Regions from separate parts of the Psychrobacillus sp. 05T411 genome, predicted to be linked through region 1. Evidence: riboswitches for the same ligand, from Rfam matches in the RefSeq annotation. Region 1 holds a riboswitch; each other region holds the start of a gene.
The links. A riboswitch is a leader RNA that binds a small molecule or an ion and turns the genes downstream of it on or off. The one in region 1 is predicted to bind cobalamin.
Positions count from the first base shown of each region.

Region 2: another riboswitch for cobalamin. It lies ahead of AC1DFT_RS09370 (ribonucleoside-diphosphate reductase subunit alpha); the one in region 1 lies ahead of metE (5-methyltetrahydropteroyltriglutamate--homocysteine S-methyltransferase).
Region 3: another riboswitch for cobalamin. It lies ahead of AC1DFT_RS08290 (ABC transporter substrate-binding protein); the one in region 1 lies ahead of metE (5-methyltetrahydropteroyltriglutamate--homocysteine S-methyltransferase).

Region 1 covers NZ_JBFTLO010000004.1:48,302-56,248, forward strand. The annotation lists gene AC1DFT_RS04430 (sugar ABC transporter ATP-binding protein) at 1-231, opposite strand, end outside; gene AC1DFT_RS04435 (FGGY-family carbohydrate kinase) at 228-1,754, opposite strand; gene AC1DFT_RS04440 (galactitol-1-phosphate 5-dehydrogenase) at 1,756-2,793, opposite strand; gene AC1DFT_RS04445 (sugar-binding transcriptional regulator) at 2,768-3,739, opposite strand; gene metE (5-methyltetrahydropteroyltriglutamate--homocysteine S-methyltransferase) at 3,984-6,269, opposite strand; cobalamin riboswitch at 6,504-6,682, opposite strand; SAM riboswitch class I at 6,766-6,873, opposite strand; gene AC1DFT_RS04455 (3-ketoacyl-ACP reductase) at 6,968-7,684, opposite strand; gene AC1DFT_RS04460 (hypothetical protein) at 7,913-7,947, shown strand, end outside.
Region 2 covers NZ_JBFTLO010000009.1:18,524-26,470, forward strand. The annotation lists gene AC1DFT_RS09350 (dimethylarginine dimethylaminohydrolase family protein) at 1-394, opposite strand, end outside; gene AC1DFT_RS09355 (YqcI/YcgG family protein) at 568-1,302, shown strand; gene AC1DFT_RS09360 (ribonucleotide-diphosphate reductase subunit beta) at 1,477-2,508, opposite strand; gene AC1DFT_RS09365 (flavodoxin) at 2,480-2,923, opposite strand; gene AC1DFT_RS09370 (ribonucleoside-diphosphate reductase subunit alpha) at 2,923-5,148, opposite strand; cobalamin riboswitch at 5,313-5,491, opposite strand; gene AC1DFT_RS09375 (undecaprenyl-diphosphate phosphatase) at 5,641-6,468, opposite strand; gene AC1DFT_RS09380 (DedA family protein) at 6,478-7,080, opposite strand; gene AC1DFT_RS09385 (metallophosphoesterase) at 7,080-7,947, opposite strand, start outside.
Region 3 covers NZ_JBFTLO010000008.1:87,970-95,916, forward strand. The annotation lists gene argS (arginine--tRNA ligase) at 1-1,095, shown strand, start outside; gene AC1DFT_RS08285 (Era-like GTP-binding protein) at 1,711-2,742, shown strand; cobalamin riboswitch at 3,301-3,440, shown strand; gene AC1DFT_RS08290 (ABC transporter substrate-binding protein) at 3,676-4,650, shown strand; gene AC1DFT_RS08295 (FecCD family ABC transporter permease) at 4,655-5,638, shown strand; gene AC1DFT_RS08300 (adenosylcobinamide amidohydrolase) at 5,640-7,109, shown strand; gene cbiB (adenosylcobinamide-phosphate synthase CbiB) at 7,112-7,947, shown strand, end outside.

The sequences.
Region 1 (7,947 bases):
CATACTGTCAGCAGGTGTTTTAATACTTACATTTTTTCCTTCAAGCAATATTTCTCCTTCATCTTTTGTGTACACGCCTGCTAATATTTTCATCAATGTAGATTTCCCAGCCCCATTTGCCCCTATTAAACAATGTACTTCTCCTTTTTCCAGTGAAAAATTTACGTTTTGAAGAGCCTTTACGCCCGGAAATGATTTAGATACATCTTTCATTTCAAGTATGTTACTCACTTTGTTCTGCCTCCTTTCTTCAACTTCTCCATGACTGGAAATAATAATTGATTTAATTCAAGATAGCTTTCAAAAAGTAAATCGTATTTTTCTTTCATCTCAGTATTAGGTGTATACGTTTTTTTCATCTCGACCATAGATGACGATGCCTCTACTAAACATGAATATTTCCCCAGACCAAATGAGGCAATGATAGCTGCTCCCTTAGACCCTGTTTCGATGTCTTTTGGAATCGAAATTGGCACTCCCGTCACATCACTAATAATCTGCATCCACGACTCATTTTGTGTACCACCGCCACCCGCAATAATTCGTTTAACAGGTATTGTAGATTCGTTAAATGTGCGTATAACATTTCTTGTACCAAATGCAACCGCTTCCAAGATTGCTCTATATATATGATATTTATTATGAGAAAGTGTCAGCCCTATAAAAGCACCCGTTGCATATGGCGTTTTGTAAGGAGTTCGATTTCCCTTCCAACTATCCAGCATTAGAAGTCCGTCACTTCCTGGTTCAATATGTTGAATCTCTCTCTCTAGTTCCTTGTATACTTCCAACTTGTTAGGTTGATGCTCATAAAATTCCTTTAGAAACCATGAGATGATAGAACCACAGGAGAGTTGACCTCCTTCTAACAACCACATATCCTGTACGAGCGGTGAATCATATGGTCCCCACAAAGAATCATTAAATATTGGTTCTTCATGGTGCATTAAATGTACAAAACTAGTTCCAGTGGTCATATTAAGATTTCCTGGTTTAAGTGCTCCTGCGCCAATCATCCCTATATGGGCATCTATGCCCCCTTGAAATACCGGTATTCCAGCCTCTAACGATAAGAAGTCAGCGGCCTCCTGCGTAACAGTACCTACCAAGTCACCAACATGTATAATCTTAGAGGGCCAATGCCTTGTAATACCTTCAAGATCTATACCGTGTAAAAACTCTTCGGAAAATCCACCAAGTCGTTCAACATACCCCCATTTACAGGTAGCGTTGCATTGTGAGCCTACTAATTCACCAGTTAATTGATAGTTCATCCAATCTATTTGCTCTACAATCCTTTTACCAGTTAGATCATAATTCTTTTTTAACCACAATGACTTTGTCAGCATCCACTCAATGGAGGTTTTTCCTCCAGAATAGCGTAATCGCTCTTTTACCTGAACATGTAAATTTTCATTGATTTCATCTTCCTCGTCTGTTGACCGCTGATCCATCCAACATTGGGCTAAATCGATTGGTTGTAAATTTTCATCTGTTAATAAAACAGTTGATGAGGTTGCGCAAAGTGCAATTCCTTTAATCCGTTTACGATTTACTGCTTTGATAACAGACTGCATAGCTGTTTGTAAAGCAATCCACCAGTCATTCGCATCTTGCTCCGAATGACCGTTACTACCGTTATGCGTTGGATAAGCAGCACTTGCATTATAAAGCTGCTCTCCTTCAGTAGTATAAACACCGACCTTCAAAGATTGAGTTCCTAAATCGATACCTAGTACATAATCTTTCATCATTTTATTCGCCCGGATAGATTAAAATTTTATTGAAAGCTAATTCTTTGTTTTTTAGTTTTTCAAATACTTGTGGTGTTTCTTCTAAATCAAAACGGTGAGAAACAATTTCCTCTGTTTTAATTTTCCCTTGTGCCATACATTCAATTGCATACGTCCATTCTTTTCCTGGAAATGGATCAGAGAAGGAATTCCAAGAACCCTTAAGCGCAATTTCATAGCGCATAAGTCTATCTACGGATTTAGCTGATAGATTAAGTGACTGGTTAGAAATACCAAGGAATACTACTCGTCCCATTTTTCCTGTGATAGACACTGCTTGATCCTGAGCAATAGGTGAACCTGAAGTATCTAGTACTACATCTATACTTACATCTGCTAATGCTTCCATTATGTTCTCTTTCATTGAGTTAACGACATGGTCTGCACCTAAAACTTTTGCTATTTCTAGTTTTTCATCAAAGATGTCTATAGCAATCACTTCTTTTGCTCCCATTTCACGGGCAAATTGAACTGCAAACATTCCAATTGCACCAAGTCCAATAACAACCACCGTGTCACCTTTTTTCAAATCGCCTCTCCAAAGACCATGAACGGCATTTGCTGCTGGATCGACCATTGCGCCTGCATCATAAGAAATTGTGTCATCTAGTTTCAAGATATTCTCTTTACCTACTTTAATGTAGTTAGCCATAGCTCCGTCAGTTCTTGAGCCGTAATAATTATAGGAATCACACAATCCATATTTCCCTTGCTTACAATATACACATTCACCACAAGGTACTAATGGTGCAATTGTTACGCGATCTCCTACTTTCCATTCTGTCGCTTCTGAACCACATTCAATAATTTCTCCCGCAAATTCATGACCAAGCGTTAAGCCTTTGTAATAAGCACCTTTAACTAATGCCCTAGGAATATCAGAACCACAAATACCCACTGCTTTCACTTTGATCAATACTTCAGTTGCTGAAATCGTTGGTATTTCTATTTCCTCTACTTGTAAATTTCCAGGTTCATATAATTTGACTGCTTTCATCATCTAAATACATCTCCTTTATACATATCTCTTTAGCTAATTCTTCATCTATGAAAAGGGTATTAACATATCCTCCATTTAAGGCACCTATCACACTAGTTGCCTTCTCTTTCCCAGCTGCAAGCGCAATTGAATACTCTTTACTTCGTAATTCTTCTAACTCAAGCCCTATCGTTCGCTCGTTTAAGCTTCGATCAACGAGCTCACCAGTAATAGAAAAATACCTAGAACAAATATCCCCAACTGCATTTTTTTCAATCAACTCTTCGTATGTATCTCCTTTAAAATATCCACCTTTATAGAGAACCGAATCGTATGAAACATTTCCTATTCCAAATAAGGCAATATTACTTTTCTTCCCGAGTGTCAGTGCCTGTTCTATATTAGAATCTGTCATGATGGCTTCAGCAATTATGGAAGAATCTACAATAGATGGGACAGGTAAGTGATAATGCTCCGCACAAAAAGCTTGCGATAGTTTTTCAAGCAGTGCTCCTGATCCAGTAGAATATGAACTTTTTGCAACCCCGCCATTTAATTGGACAATTTTCATATTAGGTAATACTTTTTTCTTTAAATAAGGAACAACATGACTTAAACTAGTTCCCCAAGATAATCCCAAGATGGAATCGTCTTCGCAAATTTCATATAGATAAGCTGCAACAGCTTTTCCGACATCATTCAAAACAAGTTCTCTTTCATGTAAATACACAGGCAATACAAATACCTTTTTCAAGTTATATTTTTCTTTAATCTTACTTTCTAATTTTTGAACAGAACTAAGTGTATAATTTATTTCCACCTTTATAATACCGGCCTTAAATGCTGCATCTATTATTCTACTAATGGTCGCCCTTGAGTAATTGAGCTTTTCAGCTATCTCTTTTTGAGTTAATTTCATTTCGTAATAGAGCTTTGCAACTTTAATCATTTCTACTTTTGAGTACATGTTTCCCCCTCCACGAAACTTTGTTCACTACATAAAATTTTGTTCTAAATGTATTATAATCGAAAGATTCTAATATGTAAGCGTTTGCTCATACAATGAACAAAATTTCAATTGTTTCTGAAATTAATACAATTAGTATTCTTATCACTAGTTTTGTAATGGAATAAAAAATAAGCGCAATGCCATTCACCATTCGAATGAGATTGCGCTTATTTTGAAATATCTTTTAGTCAACTATTCACTATTACTTTTGAATAGCAGCCAACTGGCTTTCTCTTACTTCTTTCGCAGCCTCCACCATCACTTTCAAACCTTCGATTGTTTCTTTTTCTTTTCTTGTTTTCAAACCACAGTCTGGGTTAATCCAAAATTGTGTTGGCTTGATTGTTTGAAGTGCTCGATTAATATTTTGTTTCATCTCCTCTTTACTCGGAACACGTGGGCTATGAATGTCGTAGACGCCTAAACCAATTTCTTTATCATAGGTGTTTTTTTCAAATGCCGAAATGATTTCCCCGTGACTTCTTGATGTTTCAATCGATATTACATCTGCATCTAGGGCACTAATAGAACCGATGATACCGCTGAATTCCGAATAACACATATGCGTATGAATTTGCGTATCATTTTTAACTGATGAAGTTGCCAGTTTAAATGCATAAACAGCTGCATTTAAGTACTCGTCGCTTTTCTCAGGATCTAGCGGCAATCCTTCTCGTATCGCAGGTTCATCTACTTGAATCATTCCGATGCCATTCTTTTCAAGCTCCTCGATTTCCTGACGAAGTGCGTATGCAATTTGGTTCAACACTTCAAAACGAGGGATATCGTCACGTACAAATGACCAGTTCAAAATCGTTACAGGTCCTGTCAACATGCCTTTTACTGGCTTCGTCGTTAAAGATTGTGCATAAACACTTTCTTTCACTGTAATCGGCGCACTAAACGCAACATCCCCCAAAATAAGTGGAGGTTTAACACAACGCGAACCGTATGACTGAACCCAGCCAAACTGTGATACCGCAAAACCATCGAATTTTTCACCGAAGTATTCCACCATATCTGTTCTTTCAAATTCACCGTGAACTAAAACATCAATGCCAATGTCTTCTTGAATTTTGATCCATTTTTCAATCTGTTCCTGAATAAATTGTTCATATGCTTGATCCGTTATTTCCCTTTTACGCCATTTCGATCTAGTTTGTCTTACTTCCGGTGTTTGTGGCAGACTCCCAATTGTCGTTGTAGGGAGAAGTGGTAAATTGAATCGTTGTTGCTGCTTTTTAATACGTTCTGCAAATGGCAATGTACGATTCACATCTTTTTCTGTTAGCTTTTCGATATTTCCCTTCACTTTTGCATTTTGTCTATACTTGGAGTTATTTAAGACGGACAGGGCATTTCTACTGTCTTCAAGTCCCGCCTCAATTGCCACTGCTCCTTCATGTACTCCTTTACTCAGCAGAACAATTTCCGTAAGCTTTTCATCAGCGAATGCCAGCCCTCCTTTTATAACCTGTTCCAATCGTTCTTCCAGTTTCGTACTAACCGGTACGTGTAAAAGAGATGCGGAAGGTTGAACAATAAGTCGATCTTTTTCAACAGATGTTTGAATTTCGTTTAGAAGTGCCACTTTTTTATCTAAATCTGCACGCCATACATTTCGTCCGTCAATGACACCTGCAAAGAGAACTTTGTCTTTAGGAAATCCATATTTCTGTAGTAGTTCAAGTGAATCACCATGAACAAAGTCGAGCCCTAATCCTTTCACTGGCAATGCGGCAACCGCTTCATAATTAGCAACTTTTTCAAAATACGTTTGCAGGATGATGTTGAGTTTTGGAACTGCCTCCTGAATTGCAGCATAAACTTGTTTCACTTGCTCAAACTCTTCGCTAGACAGTTTACTAGTCAAAATAGGCTCGTCCACTTGAACCCACTGTGCTCCCGCCTCCTCAAGTCCCTTCAACACTTGAATATACAGTGGTGTGAACTGTTGTAATAAAGAAATGAAATTCTCAGTCCTCGCCAGTTTAATATATGTAACTGGTCCTAAAATAACAGGTTTACCGTTGATACCCAGCTTCTCTTTTGCTTCTTTATAAAAAGTAAGTGGACGATTTTCTACTAATTCCGGTGTTACACCTTCGAGTTCCGGTACGATATAATGATAATTTGTATTGAACCATTTCGTCATTTCCGATGCTACTGCATCTTTATTTCCACGGGCAATTGCAAAATAAGTTTCCAAAGACACTTTTCCACCCTTGTATTCAAAACGCTTTGGAACAACACCAAACATAACAGACGTATCTAGCACATGATCATATAGTGAAAAGTCTCCTACCGGAATAAGATCTACTCCCAATTCCTTCTGTTTACGCAAACTCTCTAGGCGTATTGCGCCCGTTGTTGCTAACAGCTTTTCTTCTGAAATATTACCATTCCAAAAGCCTTCTAATGCTCTTTTCCATTCACGTTTTTCACCAATTCTTGGGTATCCAATATTCGAACTTTGTACGTTTACCATGCATATTATCCCCTTTTAAGTTTATATTTTTTTGAATATATAAATCTGTGATTGTCTCTTTCCAAACCACCCCCTTTCCGTTTTCTCTACATATTTCAATAAAAAAAAGCGATGTCCCAGCCATCTTCGGCTGAGCTATCGCTCAAAGTTAAAAGTAGGAAACAATAGGACTAATCCACCGATACGATGAAAAGAGTCCTTCGCCCCCACCTCTCAACCCCCGAAGAAAGTGTTGCTTCATACGATATAAAGGCAGGTATACTGGCTCGTGCTTCACCCTTCTGCTGGCCTTCCCACGATTGCTCGCAGTGGCTGTTTCAACAGTCGTCCACACTTACAGTTGCGGGGACAGCTTCGGTATTTCACCGAATTCCCTTTTAAACCATAATGGTACCAATGTATCGTTAACATGCTATCTATTCTGATTTTAAATACAAAAAAGAGTCTGCTCCTAATAATTATTAAAGGAGCAGACTCTTCGTATGAATAAGTCTTTTCCTCATCTACCAAGTCATTTAATCGACTTGCTGGAATTAGCACCATGCCATAACAGGCGGTTGCTGAGGTGTCATCGGGCCAGTCCCTAAACCTCTCTAGATAAGAAAAACTATTGAATTTTATTGTTGCTTACAACTCTACTTCATTATCTAAAAATTTACAATACTATTTTTCAAAAAAGAATTTTTCCTTTTTTACATTTATGGATTTGTCGACCACAATCCAGCCGATTTAAGCAAGATTCTTGGATGCATTTTAAGCTGAGCAACCATGAAGTCTGCGATGTCTTCCGGTTGCATTACTGTTTCCGGATTGCCATCTGTTAAATTTAGTTCAATTGCCATATCAGTAGCTACCGTGCTTGGCGTTAACGTAACGACACGAATATTATGCTTTCTTACTTCTAGCATTAACGATTCGCTTAAGGCGATAACCGCAGCTTTTGATGCACTATAAGCACTTGTTACAGGTGCTCCTTTTTGTCCGGCAGTAGAAGAAATATTAATGATATCCCCTGTTTTTCTCTCAATCATTTCAGGTAATACTGCTCGAGTTACGTAATAAGTCCCCATGACATTTACTTGAATAATTTTTGCCCATTCTTCTGGATCTAGTTCAAGGAAATTGCCGAATTTACCTATACCCGCATTATTTACTAAAATATCAATAGAACCGAGTTCTTCTCTAATTTTAGCTACCGCTTGATCTACAGATTCCATATTTGCAACGTCCGCAGTTGCTATAGAAACTTTCACTCCATATTCTTTTAACTCGGCTGCAACTTGCTCCAAATTTTCAATTGTACGTGCTAATAGTCCAACATGAATACCTTCTTTTGCAAATGCGATCGCTGTAGCTTTTCCTATACCACGACCTGCTCCTGTAATAAGGGCAGTTTTTCCAGTAATTGTTTGCATTGATTTCTCTCCTTTTTGTAATAAAAATTATGTACATTCTCTATACAGATTACCGTCACTTATCTGAAATGTATACTAATCTGCTTTTTCATCATATCCAATAACTGGTTATACATAACCAAACCAGTTCCTACTTCCCGTTTCACTCTTCATTTATGTAAAATTACGGTATTTAGCACCATTTTTAATGAAGATTTCTAAAGTACCATTTTTACCAACTATCCCCACATGTACTTGAAAGCTCCAAAAATAGCTGACTATAA
Region 2 (7,947 bases), on a different contig from region 1:
AATGTGTTGTAAGCTCCTTATAAGAAATATCATGTTCATTCATCCAATTAGCTAACACCTTCTCTTCACCTTGACGGATCGGGTTCGCCATTTCGGAAATAAATAAGTGATTTCCTATCGTAAAACCAATATCTCTAGTGAAAACTTGTTCTGGGTATCCTTTACTTGGTTGTAGTTTAATCACTTCCACACCGGCATTTCGTAGAGTATCTTGAAATATCTGATGCTGTGTCACGGCGAGTGAACGGTCAATATTATCGTTTATATATTTCTTTTGAACATCATTAATCACTTCTTTAATTTCCATATATTGAGGTTCACATAAGACGACTTTTTGAAGTGTTCCATATTCGCTTTGACAATATATTTGAGCTTGATTTTGTATTATTTTCATCCTAAGTCATCCTCCTGTTTCTTTATTCATTCCTTTCTATTCCCTATATATTCATTCCATAACCTATTTGTAAAATTTTTTATTTGAATATCGCTGTTTTAGGAAGTTTAGTTTAGGGTAGCGTAAAGACTAGACAATAAGAGATATGTGAAAAAATAAGTGGAGGCGATTGTATGATTACAAAAGAACAGGCTTTATTAACTAAAGATGATTTTCATACGAGAACGGACTTGCCAAGTTGGCTATACAAGGAATATGAAACTTTTCATAAGACGGTTACAGATAAAACGTTTCCATGTTTTTTTGGAATGAGTGGAGAACTGAAAGGTGAGCTCCGATATGCATATATCAATCAGTCCGATTGGAGTAATCTACCGGCAGCTGTAGAGGGCTTTTTAGATCTATTTAAATTACCTGAATACAAACGACACGGTCTTTTTGTATTTGTAGAGCCTTTTGAGAAAGAAGGTTCTATTGAAGATTACCGGAAACAATTTTGGGATATCCTTCAATATTTACATGAAGTCGATGAAGTGGAATGGCCAGAAGACAGTCCTCTCGACCCTGATCACTATTTATGGGACTTCCGGTTTAATGGAGAGCCAATCTTCGTTTTCGGAAATGCTCCTGCATATAAGAAAAGAAAGACACGTCACCTAGGAAATGCGATGGTGCTTGGATTTCAACCTCGCAAGATATTCGAAGGATTAGAAGGAACTGAAAAAGGTGGAATTATGTCACGTGAAAAAGTTCGTAAACGTGTAGAAGTTTGGGATCAGCTGCCTAAACATCCAGATATCGGCCACTTCGGTGACCCAACCCATAATGAATGGAAGCAATTCTTTATTGGGGATGATATTGAGCCAATTCAAGGTAAATGCCCATTCCAACACAAATCACATGCATGAAAAAAATCCCCATTTTTAATAGGGGATTTTTGTGAAGAATAAAGAGGATGAAGAAGAGAAGACGCTGCTAAAAAAACAAAGAGAATATTTTCATCATTAGCAACCAACTATAGTCGCTCATAACGATTAGCTCTTCTCTACTTAAATTTCTACTTTAGATGAATTTAATATAAATCACAAATCATCAAACCCATTATCAATCGCATTCACTTTAACGTATTGACGGGATTTTTGTTCAAAGAAGTCTGTTTTTGTACCATCAATATTGTCGGCGTATGCACGAATCCATTTCATCGGATTTTCTACATAGTCAGGGTAGATTTCATTAAGCCCTAGCAGACGTAGCATTTTATTTGCCCGATATTTGATATAGCCTTGCATATCATCTAAATCGATTCCTTCGATATCCTTTAGAACATAATTAGACCATTCGATTTCATGCTCGACTGATTCTTTGAATTGGTCGTAAACCCAGCCTATTAGTTCTTCATTGTTAAGCTCAGGATTTTCGGATAATGTAGCTCTAAATAATTCGGAGATAAAACGCCCATGCTCGAGTTCATCCCGATTAATATAGCTGATCATTGTTGATGTACCAACCATTTTATTGTAACGAGCTAAATTGTAGAAATATGCGAAACCGGAATAGAAAAATAAGCCTTCTAATAAGGTTGTGTATGTTAATGTTTTGACTATATTTTCGGTTGTAGGGTTTTCCACAAATTCATTGTAATATTTAATAATATTTTCATTTCGCTTCAACAAAATAGCATCTGTTCTTCCAAACTCAAATGACTTATTTTGCTGATCTAATGATACAACAGATGATAAAACGTAAGAGTAACTTTCGTTATGCACCGCTTCTTGTTGTGCGATTACAGCCATAATAGATTGAACGGAAGGATCTGTTGCATATAAGGATAGTAATAATGCTGTTCTCGTTTGTGGAGCATCAAGGGTTGCCAGTAACCCGATAACCTTTAAATAGGCATCTTGCTCTGACTTCGTTAAATTTGGGAATTGTTTTACATCGCTCGACATATTCACTTCGTCTGCTTGCCAGTAATTTCCGAGTAATCGTTTATATATTTTATACCAGTGTGGATAAGCGATATCGTTCCAATTTAATATCCCGCTCGATTTGCCGTTAAAAATTCCTGTCGATTTATTAGGATTTCTAGGGTCTAATGTTTTTGCTTTTTCCATGTTCTAAAACTCCTTCTATCCATTTAGTTACTATCTTTTCTTGGCTGCCTCTTGGAGATTGCTCTATTTTTAATCCTTCGTATGTACTGTTATAAAATATCCTCAACTTATCAACAGCTCCGCAAAATAAATCATCTCCACCAAATTGGGTATCCCCAGAACCAAATACATATACATTGTCCGGTTTATAGCCAACTTCACGGACAAAATCTTTCATTTCTTCTGGTGTGCTGCCCTTATCCCATGTGAATGTACCAAAAAACAGCTGATTGTATGTGGATAGGTCCGGCACAGTGCCGAAACCTATCATATACATATCCACATCATATCCACTTGTTACAAGCTGGTCCTTTATTAATTCCGCTACTTCCTCTGTGTTTCCGCTATAGCTCAAATAGCAAACGATTGCGTTCATTAGCTTGAACAAGAGTCGCAATCGACTAATTCAACAGAAGTCGAGCGCACATAATAGGTTGTTTTAAGACCGCTGTTCCAAGCATCTAAGTGTAAATCTAGTAGTTCTTTTGCTTTAATTGTGTTTTGCACGTATAAATTTAATGAAACACCTTGGTCGATATGACGTTGGCGTGCGGCATTTTGTTTTAATGTCCAATGCTGATCGATGAAATAAGCTGATTTATAAAACCATGTTGTTTCCGAATTCAAATCCGGCACTGTTACCGGAATTTTATAATCTTTCTTCTCTTCAGAGTAAAACTTTTGGAAAATCGGATCAATGCTGGCCGTGCTTCCAGCTAGAATAGACGTCGATGAGTTCGGTGCAACCGCCATTAAATAGCCGTTACGGATTCCATTTGCAGCTATATCTTGGCGCAGTTCATTCCACTCTTCGCTTTCGTACCCGCGTTTTTCAAAGTAAACTCCCGTTTGCCAATCCGATCCATCAAATAAAGGATATGCCCCTTTTTCTTTGGCAAGTTCGCTAGATGCCTGAATCGTTAAGAAAGCAACTTTTTCATATAACTTATCCGCGAACTCCACTGCCTCGTCCGATTCCCAGCGAATACTATTTAAAGCCAATAAGTGATGCCATCCAAATGTTCCAAGACCAATTCCACGATATCTCGCATTTGTGCGCTCCGCTTGTGGAACCGGAATCATATTCAAGTCGATTACATTGTCGAGCATGCGCACTTGAATGTTGATTAACCGCTCCAAAACATCCGCTGGAACAGCTCGTCCAAGATTAATAGAGGATAAATTACATACAACGAAATCTCCTGATTTACGGCGAGTGACGATAACATCATCTTCTAATTGAATCGATTCAAACGTAGTAGCACTTTGGTTTTGGAAAATTTCCGTACATAAATTACTGCTGTATACCATACCTGCATGCTTGTTCGGATTGCTACGATTCACTTCATCACGATAAAACATAAAAGGTACACCCGTTTCGAGTTGAGAGCGCATAATGCGTTTCATCAAGTCGATTGCTGGTACTGTTTCACGAGACAAGCGACTATCATTCACACATTCTTCGTACTTTTGTCGAAATGAACCTTCTCCACGTTTTTCATCATAAAAGTCTTCTAATGAATAACCTTTTAACTGACGAACTTCATGTGGGTCAAATAAATGCCATTCCTCGCGTGCATCTACCTTTTCCATGAATAAATCCGGCAAGCAAACACCTGTGAAAATATCGTGCGCACGAAGACGGTCATCTCCGTTGTTTAAACGTAAATCTAAAAATGTGAAAATATCTTTATGCCAAACATCTAGATAAACAGCTACCGCACCTTGACGCTGACCAAGCTGATCTACACTTACTGCTGTGTTATTTAATTGTTTAATCCAAGGAAGTACACCACTGGATGCTCCGACAAATCCTCTTATTGATGAACCGCGGCTTCGTACTTTCCCCATATATACACCAATTCCGCCACCGAATTTGGAAAGGGTTGCAACGTCTGTGTTGCTGTCATATATTCCTTGCAAACTGTCGTCTACCGTGTCGATAAAGCAACTAGAAAGCTGTCCATGAGGCTTTCCTGCATTGGAAAGGGTTGGTGTTGCAACCGTCATATATAAATTGCTCATTGCCCAGTAAGATTCTTTTATTTTTGCGAGGCGATCTTCTTTCTCATCTTTCATTAATGTCATCGCAATCATCATCCAACGTTCTTGCGGAAGCTCCACGATAGAATTATCAAAGTCTTTGGCAACATAGCGATCTAGCAATGTTTTTAATCCGATATAAGTGAATAAATAATCACGTTCTGGCACGATTATTTCAGCTAATTGTTGTAGTTCTTCGACTGAATAAGCATCTGTAATGCGTTTATCATAAAGCCCTTTAGTGACAAGCAGTTGTACATTGCTTGCAAACTTTTTGTATACTCGGTCTGCTGAAGTGCTTCTTATTTGTGCTACCTTTTCATATATGTCAGCTAAATGAATGAGGGCTGCGACAAATGTCCAGTATGTTTCTTGCTCGTCTAAAAAGCTTAATGCTTCTAGCGACATCGATTTGGACCATTCGGATGTTGTTCCTTCCGGATGTTTTACTATCCATTTTTCATGTACTTTTACTAATGGAGCAATGTTTGTTTCCCCAAATTCTTTTATTAGTTGGTGCAATAATTCTTGTTTTGTTGTGTTTGTAATTGTTGTCATGTAAATTCCTCCTTGTTTTTAATACAAATAAAAAAGCGATGCATCTAGCCATCTTCGGCTGAGTCATCGCTCAAAATGTAAAAGTAGGAAACAATAAGACTATTCCATGGAAATGAGTAAGAAGAGTCCTTCGCCTCCACCTCTCAACCCCCGAAGAAAGTGTTGCTTCGTACGATAAAAAGGCAGGTCTACTGGCTCGTGTTTCATCCTCCTGCTGTCCTTCCCACGATTGCTCGCAGTGGTTAATTCAACAGTCGTCTACACTTACAGTTGCGGGGACAGCTTCGGTATTTCATCGAATTCCCTTTTAAACCATAATGGTACCTAATTATCGTTCACATACTACATATTGTGTTTATATTCTTTATATAGCCTAACATATTGTGTTTATGCTTGTACAGAGGAAAGAATTAATTGCATCCAAAGAATCATTTTAACAATTATTTGATCAAATAAAAAGATGGACATCCTTAAAATGTCCATCACTTTTCATTACGTAAATACAATAATTGCCAGAACTGCCGCTAATATTAAACGGTAAATTGCGAATGGCATTAATTTAATGTGCGAAATCAATTTTAAGAAAAACTTAATCGATATTAGCGCAAATACAAACGCACTAATAAAACCTACTACATAAAATCCCATATCATCCATATTGATATGTTCCCAGTTTTTCATAACAGATACTAAACTTGCTCCAGCCATAATTGGCACGGCCATGATGAATGTAAAATCTGCTGCTGTTTTATGGCTCATCCCGAACAATACCCCACCAGAAATCGTTGCACCTGAACGCGAGAAACCTGGCCATAAGGATAGACATTGTACCAAGCCCACTTTAAATGCTTGTGCATATGTAATTTGGTCCAAACTAACGATTTTCGGCTTTTTCGGTCCCAACTTATCTGCAATAATCATTAAAATAGATCCAGCTATAAGGCTAAATATAACTGTTTTTACACCAAATAAATTATCATCAATAAAATCTTTAAGCGCGAATCCTAAAATAACTGCAGGCAGCATTCCAACAATTACATGCAATAAATTGAACTGTTTACTCGATTGCTCACTATCTATTTTATACAATCCTACCAAACTAAATAATCGTTTCCACATAACCACGACTACTGCTAAAATGGAACCCAATTGTACGACAATCTTAAAAGTATTCGCAGAATAATCTCCTAAAAAGTCTTTTGTGTTCAGCCACATATCATCCACAATAATCATATGACCTGTAGATGAAACTGGTGCAAATTCTGTCATACCCTCAACAAAACCTAATATTAATGCTCTTAATAATTCTAGAAATTCCATAAGATCTCCTTAGTCACGTTTTTTAAAATACCAAACAAGAAATGCAATACCTACAATTGCTAAAATAACATACACGATATTAGAGTAAGTATCCATATACCCTACGATTTGATCCCAATTCTCACCGACTGCTGCTCCAACTGAAACTAATACCGTATTCCAAATAAGTGTACCAAGCGTGGTGAACAATAAAAACAGGCTAAACTTCATATTCGACATACCGGCTGGAATAGATATTAAACTTCTAACAAGCGGAACTAATCTTCCGAAAAACACCGCCCATACACCGTATTTGTCGAACCAGGCATCTGCCTTATGAATATCTTTAATCGTCAGTCGTAAAAACTTCCCATACTTCTTCACTATTTTCTCTAAACGCTCTACATCTAACAGTGTACCGATCCAATATAAAATTGCTGCTCCAATTACCGAACCAGCAGTAGACGCAACAATAATACCAAACTTGGTCATCAATGTTGTTGTCGTCATATATCCTCCGAGCGTTAAAATTACTTCTGAAGGTATTGGTGGGAAAATATTTTCTATTAATATTAATAAAAATACACCCAGGTATCCAAACTGGTTCATCCAGTCTGCAATCCATGCTTCCATTATACTCCCACGTCCTCTAACTTAATGTTTACTACCCAAAATTCTGATTGACTCCCTAAACGAATTGGTGGTCCCCAAAAACCAAAACCCGAAGATACGACTGCATGCAAACTTCCTTTTTGCTTATACCCATAATCGAGTTCAAATAGTTTTCGTGTGAAAAGATGGTTTGGCCACATCTGTCCACGATGTGTATGTCCAGACACATGAAAATCCACTCCTTCTTTTTCTGGAATGAATAAATTAGAAGGCGTATGATCCATCACAAACCAAGGAAGGTTGCTTTTAAGCGGAACTAGCTCTGAAAGCTGCTTTCTCTCTTTATTCGTCAAATCTTCCCTACCAGTTAAATAGAACGAATCCGCTACTATAATTGTTTCATCTAATAACATTTTTACATTAGAAGCTTCCATTTCTTCCACTAATAGCGGGATTTTCTTGCCGTAGTACTCGTGATTTCCAAGTACCCCGTAATTACCATACGTAGAAGTGAGTTGTTTCATCACTTCGGACATCCCTTTTTTCACAAACCAAATCGGATCATCGTCCACCAAGTCCCCTACTAATAATACGACATCTGGTTGCTGTTCATTCGATTTTTTCACAAAACGTTGTAAATGCGCCTTATTGGATAATAAACCAAGATGGAAATCAGAAGCAACTACTACTTTTAATTTGTCTAACATCGCATCTTTTCTCGGCAATGTAATCGATAACTCACGAACGACCGGCGTATAGGCATTGTACGAACCGACGGCAACACTGATGATAAACAACAAACAAACGATTGTACCAATAACTATTAATTGTGAGGGGAAAATCCACGTGCAAATAGTTGCTATTGGAAAAAGAATTATTCCGTATTGC
Region 3 (7,947 bases), on a different contig from region 1:
GGCTTAGAAAAAGAAATGCCGGAAGACGGATACCGTGGACAAGATATTATCGATATCGCAGCGGATCTAGTAAAAGAGCATGGCGATAAATTTGTTCAAATGTCTGACGAAGAACGCTATAAAGCATTCCGTTCACATGGTTTAAAAGTAGAACTTGCGAAATTACAAAAAGACTTAGCGGACTTCCGTGTAGGCTTTGATAATTGGTTCTCTGAAACTTCTTTATACGAAGACGGAAAAATCGAAGTAGCACTAGATAAATTAAAAGCGAATGGTCATATTTTCGAAGAAGAAGGAGCAACTTGGTTCCGCTCTACAACTTTTGGAGATGACAAAGACCGTGTGTTGATTAAAGGTGACGGCTCTTTCACCTATTTATTACCAGACATCGCTTACCATGAAGATAAATTAGTACGTGGTTTCGACCAACTAATCAATATTTGGGGAGCAGACCACCACGGTTATATCCCACGTATGAAAGCTGCAATTGAAGCACTTGGATACGAGCGTGAAAAACTAGAAGTATCTGTTATTCAAATGGTGCAACTGTATAAAGACGGCGAAAAAATGAAAATGAGTAAACGTACTGGTAAAGCAGTTACGATGCGTGAGCTAGTAGAAGAAGTAGGACTAGACGCAGTTCGTTATTTCTTCGGTATGCGTTCAGGCGATTCCCATATGGACTTCGACTTGGACTTAGCCGTTTCTCAGTCAAATGAAAACCCAGTGTATTATGCACAATATGCGCATGCACGTATTTGCTCGATTTTACGCTCTGCTGAAACACAAGAGCTAAAAGCATCAACAGATTCACTGGAATTATTGCAAAGCGAAAAAGAATTAGATTTATTGAAAAAAATCGGTGACTTCCCACAAGTAGTAGCAGACGCTGCAAAACTTCGTGCGCCACACCGTGTAGCTACTTATATCCAAGAGCTAGCAGCAACATTCCACAGTTTCTATAATGCAGATAAAGTACTCGATTCAGACAACGTCGCTCTAACAGGTGCTCGTCTAGCATTAGTAACATCTGCTCGTCAAACAATTGCCAACGCACTTCGATTAATCGGAGTTGCCGCTCCGGAAAAAATGTAAAATGGAACACTTCGACCTTGGTCGGAGTGTTTTTTGATGGGCGGAATAGGGTACTTGTGTGAGAATCAGACAGACTATAGAGATGATTCCTCACTTCCAACGTTTTTTTCTTCTGGGTAATCATGTGATGACATCTGACCAATGTTCTCAAATAAACCTTGCTCAGGTTGAATTTGGTAAATGAAAGGGAAAATACCAATTATATATAGGTCGGTTTAAGAATATTATTTCGACCGCTCTTTACTATCTCCATATTATGTACAATTGCATGTTAGCACTTTTTTAAATTATGGTACTAACTTTTCATTGAATTCTAACTAGGATAAGTGACTAATTGTGTCGGAACCTGATACTCTTCACTAATAAAAACAGGGTGAATTCTTGGTAATTAATTATGCGAAACTAGTGAAATATAATACTTCTGCTATAATTAACAGATAATAAAGTGTAGCAGAGTTGATGGAATTTAAAATGGGAGCACTAAATGCATGTTTAACAGGACAGTCTGCATCAGAAATAGTAAAGCAAAGTGGTATTAAAAAATGATGATACACTAACAATCACAATATCAATCTAACAAAAACATGATATTTATAATAGGGAGGTAGCATAAAAATGAAGCATAATCACACTTTTTCTGATGAGGAGTTTGACCGCATTTTTGATGAGGAAACGGAAGAAATTAATGAGCAATTGCAGCGAGAGGTTCTTATTGCGATGATTGGCGACGTTAACGCAGGGAAGTCGTCTACAATCAATCGGTTGATGGGGGCGGAAGTTGCCCAAGTTGGAGCGAAACCGGGTGAAACGCAGGAAATTAAGAAGTACATCTATAAGGATAAAATTGTATTCGTCGATACGCCGGGATTGGACGATATTCAAAGTGAGCATTCGGAAGAAACGATGAAGTTTTATAAAAAGGCAGATTTGGTACTTTTTTTCTTAAATGCAGCGGGTACAGTACTATCTGAAACCGAATTAGCTTCATTGAATAAGATTAGTAAAATTAACAAAGACATCATTCTTGTTTTGAATAAGATTGATGCAGCTGATGATATTGCTAGTCTAGTTAAGTATGTTCAGAATCATACGGATAATGAATATCCAGTTACGCCGATTTCATCGCGGACAGGAGAAAATATTGGTCTGTTGCAAAATGAAGTATTGAAATTATTAGAGGTTAAAAAAAAGGATATATTGATGGCGGCGAATATAGCAGATAAATCTTCCGTTGCGAATAAATGGATTTTGGCAGCGGGTGGCTCTGCGGCAGCAATTGGAGCAGTACCAATTCCAGGTGCAGATTTTGTTCCGCTAACAGCTCTGCAAATTGGGCTTATGCTACGCTTATCAACGCTATATGGTAAACCGATTTCAAAAGACAATGCGAAAGAATTAATTATCGCAACTATTACCGGAAACGTAGGAAAAACGATTTTTCGTCAGATTGTAAAGTTAGTACCTGGGGCAGGCATGGTTGCGGGAGCAAGTGTTGCTGGTGCGATGACGATTGCTTTGGGTTATGCAGTGAAATATGCACATGAAAATGATATTAATCTTACTTCAGAAGCATTGGCACCAATCTATAAGATGTTTTTGAAGAAAGAGAGAAATGAAAGTATTAGTGAAAGTGTTACAGTGAATTAAATGTTTATAGCAAAAAAAGGATCTGGGTTGCTCATTGAGCTCTTGAGATTTTCTTAAGAGATAATATGGTTTTTTGCTTAGGATTAATGAAGACGGCAAGAATCCATATGTCCGATTTTCTAAAAGTGACTTGCAGTATGGTATCACCTTTCTTTTGTATCTCATTTTATCCAGTGAAACTCGAGAAAAGTAGATAGCATTCGTCACATAGAGAAGCGAAAAGCATACGAAATTGTATCTTCGGATGCCCCTTATGAGTAGGAAAGGATTATTTCACTCATTATCCAAATCTAAATCTCTATGTCTCTGAACATTTTAGGAGGGCGACGGACAAAAATCCGCCACATGATTACCGAAAAAGAGAAGCTGGGGACAATTTGACAAACACCCCATTCACCAAAAAAACTATCGACAATGTATCTATTTCATACTCGGTCGAAGTGTTTTTTGATGGGAGTATCGTTTAGTTGTAAAACCACACTTTTCTCCTTATTTTGTACCCCAAAAATCCCTGTCGACAACCATGTGATTTCATGTATAATAAAGTCGATGCATACAAAATATTTTGAACATAAAGGTGCTTGCTATGAAACTAGCAAGTTAAAAGGGAAGCTGGTTCAAATCCAGCACGGTCCCGCCACTGTGTGTGATAGTCCGCTATCATGAGTCAGAAAACCTGCCTTTATGGATATACACATTAACACCTACGAGGATAGGTTTCGTGTAAGTCAGCTTGGCAAATGGTAACCTAGCAGATTTATACCTATTCTATCTCTCGTTCATTGGACGAGAGTTTTTTTTATCTTCATTCAGTGAATGAAGATAAAGCCTCCGGCGGATGTCCAGATTTTGAATCGAGTTTGCTCGATTCAAAATCTGGACGCAATTACGCCGAGGCTTAATGGATTTAAACAGAAAATGGGGGAAAAGAACATGAAGAAATTATGGCAATTATGGATGACATCCGCTTTAGCAGTATTACTCTTAGTCGGATGCGGACAAACAGAAGAAACACCTGTCGAAACTAAGGATAATGCGCAACAAGAACAACAAGCTGAGGTAGAAGAAGCGGCATTCCCGATAACAATGACAGATGCGGTTGGCAATGAAATAACCTTAGAAGAAGCTCCAAAAACAATCGTTTCCATGATTCCAAGTAATACAGAAATTTTATTTGCACTTGGGTTAAATGAAGAAATCGTTGGTGTAAATGACTATGATAACTATCCAGCAGAAGCGCTTGAAAAAGAGAAAATTGGTGGACAGGAATTCAACGTGGAGAAAATCGTATCGATGAATCCAGACATCGTATTTGCACACGATTCTATGTTAGGAATGGGCGAAGCTGGTTTGCAACAAATCCGCGATGCTGGGGTAAAAGTATTCGTTGTGAAAAATGCAGGTGACTTCAATCAAACGTATACAACGATCGAACAAATTGGTCGTGCTACAGGTAAATTAGAAGAAGCACAAGCAATTGTAGAAGATATGAAAGCAAAAGTAGAAGATGTGAAAGAAAAAGTAGCAAAAGTAGAAACGAAGAAAACAGTATTTGTCGAAACTTCAGATGTACCGGAGATTTATACACCTGGTAAAGGTACCTTCATGCAAGAAATTTTAGATATGGTGAATGCAGAAAATATTGCTGCAGATCAAGAGAATTGGTTTATGATCTCGCCGGAAGAAATCGTTAGCCGTAACCCAGACGTAATCATTATCATGTATAGCTATGTAGATGGGATTGTAGAGAGCGTAAAAGCACGTGATGGTTTCGACACTATTACTGCTGTGCAAAATGATGCAGTTGTACAAGTGGATGAAAACTTAACGAGTCGAACAGGCCCTCGTCTTGCAGAAGGATTAGAAGAAATAGCGAAGGCAATATACCCTGAGGTATTTAGTGAGTAAAGCCTTGATCGGCTACATCTTGTCAATTGCTGCCTTACTAATTGCAATTTGGCTTGGTGTATCGGTCGGATCCGTAAAGGTACCGATCAGCACATTATGGGATACGGGAGCAGATGCAATTGCGTCCAATATCGTTTGGAAAATTCGCATGCCACGTGTTGTGCTTGCAGGGTTAGTTGGTGCATCACTAGCCATCGCAGGTGCTGCGTTTCAAGGGTTGTTAAAAAATCCGCTTGCCGATCCTTATACGTTAGGAGTGTCGTCCGGTGCCTCAGTAGGCGCCGTGACTACGCTCTTTTTCGGTATTTCGGTACCATTTTTAGGAATATTCACCTTGCCAGTTTTCAGTATGATTGGTGCTTTAGTGACCATGTTTCTGGTCATTACTTTTGCAAAACTAGTCGATCGTGCCATGAAAATGGAAACAATTATTTTAACCGGAATTATTTTTAGCTCTTTTTTAGGCTCTGTTATTTCCCTAATGATTGCACTCACTGGGGAAGAGCTGCGTCAAATTATTAGCTGGCTTCTCGGCAGTGTGTCGATGCGCGGTTGGAGTTTCGTACAAATGGCGTTCCCTTTTGTGCTTATTGGTACGCTGTTACTATGGTTAAACAGAAGAGAGCTAAATGCCATGCTATTTGGAGAAGAACGAGCACAGCATTTAGGTGTCAATGTTAAGAAACGAAAAATGATGATTTTAATCGGCGGCTCTATGCTTACTGGTACAGCGGTTGCAGTTTCGGGGACAATCGGGTTTGTAGGACTTGTCGTTCCGCATATGACCAGGCTTTTATTTGGCTCGGACAATCGCCATGTATTGCCGCTTAGCTTTATTAACGGGGCGGCCTTATTAATCATCTGTGATTTAGTATCTCGTACGATTATTGCGCCGACGGAACTACCGATTGGGGTTATTACAGCATTTATCGGGGCTCCTGTTTTTGCATTTATTTTCTTTAGACAACGAAAAAAAGGAGGCATTTAATATGTTAAAAGTGGAAAACATTTCTGGTGGATATGATCGCCGACTAATCGTCAAAAATGTCTCCTTTCAAGTTGAAAAAGGCCAAATGCTTGGAATTCTTGGACCAAATGGTAGTGGAAAATCCACTTTGTTGAAAGTGATTAGTGGCATCCTGCCTAAAGAATCTGGAGATGTGCTCATTGATGGAAAATCATTAACAGCCTATTCATCGAAAGAGCTAGCGAAAAAAATGGCAGTTCTCCCACAACTACATAGTCATGCCTTTTCCCATACGGTAAGAGATACCATTGCACTCGGTCGGTATCCACACCAAAGTGGCTTATTTTCATCGTGGTCGGACGAAGATGAAGCGGCTGTAGTATTGGCAATGAAACAAATGGGAATAGAAAGATACGAGCATCAAATGCTGGATCTCCTGTCGGGCGGGGAGCAACAGCGTGTATTTGTAGCCCAAGCACTCGCACAGGCAGCACCAATACTGCTTCTCGACGAACCGACCAACCACTTAGATATCGCACATCAGAAACAATTACTCGACACGATTAAAAGGCAAGCAAATGAAAACGGCATAACGATCATCAGTATATTTCACGATATAAATCTCGCATCACTTTACTGTGATAGGCTCTTACTAATGGATCAAGGCCAAGTAAACATGATCGGTGCACCGCATGAAGTCGTAATGAAAGAACAAATCGAAACCGTATATAAAGCGCGCATAAGCACAAATCCGCATCCAGAGCGTCCAAAGCCACAAATTACAATACTTCCGGATGTAAAAGAGAAGCGTGACGAGCGGCTTATTACAATAGAAAACTTTCAAGTAACGGATGAGTTAGTTGTATTCCAAGCGGAAAATCAATTAAAAACATGGTCATCCGCAGTAATAAATGCGGGGTCTGGCTGGTACAGAACGTTTGTAAATAGAAGAGTAGATGCCCGCTATAATATCGACAACGCACAAACAGAAATGCAGCAATACCTTGCAAGTCGCGGCTATTCCGAAACGGAAACGGTTGGAATGATGACAGCCGTTTATACAAAAGATGCGATCATCAAAGAGTATGAAGCTGATTTTGGTTCCGTCGTCATTATGGTGACAGCGGGTGTTGGAAATGCAGTAGATGTGTCCAAAGCTCATGAAGTAGAGGCATTCCCGGCAATCGGCACGATTAATACATGGATTATTGTGAATGGTGAACTGGCGGAAGAAGCCTTTATTCAAGCAGTTATTACCGCAACGGAAGCAAAAACCAAAGCGCTAGCATATGAGCAAGTTAAGGATCCTCGTACCGGTACAATCGCAACTGGCACATCAACGGATAGTGTATTAATTGCAGCAACGCAACAAGGAAAACATATTCCATATGCAGGTCCAATTACGGAAATCGGGAAAAAAATCGGACTTGGTGTGTACGAATGCACAGTCGAAGCAATCCAAATTTATAAAAAAGCAAAAGGCTGGGACTAATAATGGGTCCACATATAATTGCTATAGCGATAGGGCTCATCTTGGACCGAATAATCGGTGACCCGCCAAACTGGCCACATCCGGTTCGTTTTATTGGAACGCTCATTTCTAAGCTGACAACTTGGTTGAATAAAGGAAGTGCTCGCAAAGCGAAAGGGTTTCTACTCCTTTTCATAGTTGTAGGGCTCACTTTCTCCGTCACGATTGCACTTTTAGTAAGTGCATATTCCATCCATATGTGGGTTGGGATTATAGTGGAAAGTCTTTTAATAGCCTCGGGGCTTGCGCAAAAAAGTTTAAAGGAAGCGGCAATGGATGTGTATAAACCGTTAATGGCAAATGATTTACCTACTGCTAGACAAAAGCTGTCGTGGATTGTCGGAAGAGATACGGACAAGTTGGATGAACAGGAAATTACACGTGGCGTCGTCGAAACGGTATCGGAAAATATTAGCGATGGTATTACGGCTCCGCTTTTTTATGCGTTTTTGTTTGCTGGTGCACCTGGTCTTTGGGTGTATAAAGCGATCAATACACTCGACTCAATGGTTGGATATAAAAATGAGCAGTACGAAGATTTTGGATATGCTTCTGCCAAGCTTGACGATATTGCAAACTATATACCAAGTCGTTTAACGGGCTATATTATTATGCTTTGGGGTAAAAAAGAAAGTACTGTACCATTTAACAAACGTCTAAAGGGCTGGTGGCGAGATGCAAAGAAACATCCAAGTCCGAACAGTGGTTACTTAGAAGCGGCGACTGCTTATCAGCTAGGCATACAACTCGGAGGCATCAATACATACAAAGGAATTGTTTCGGACCGAGCGCGCATGGG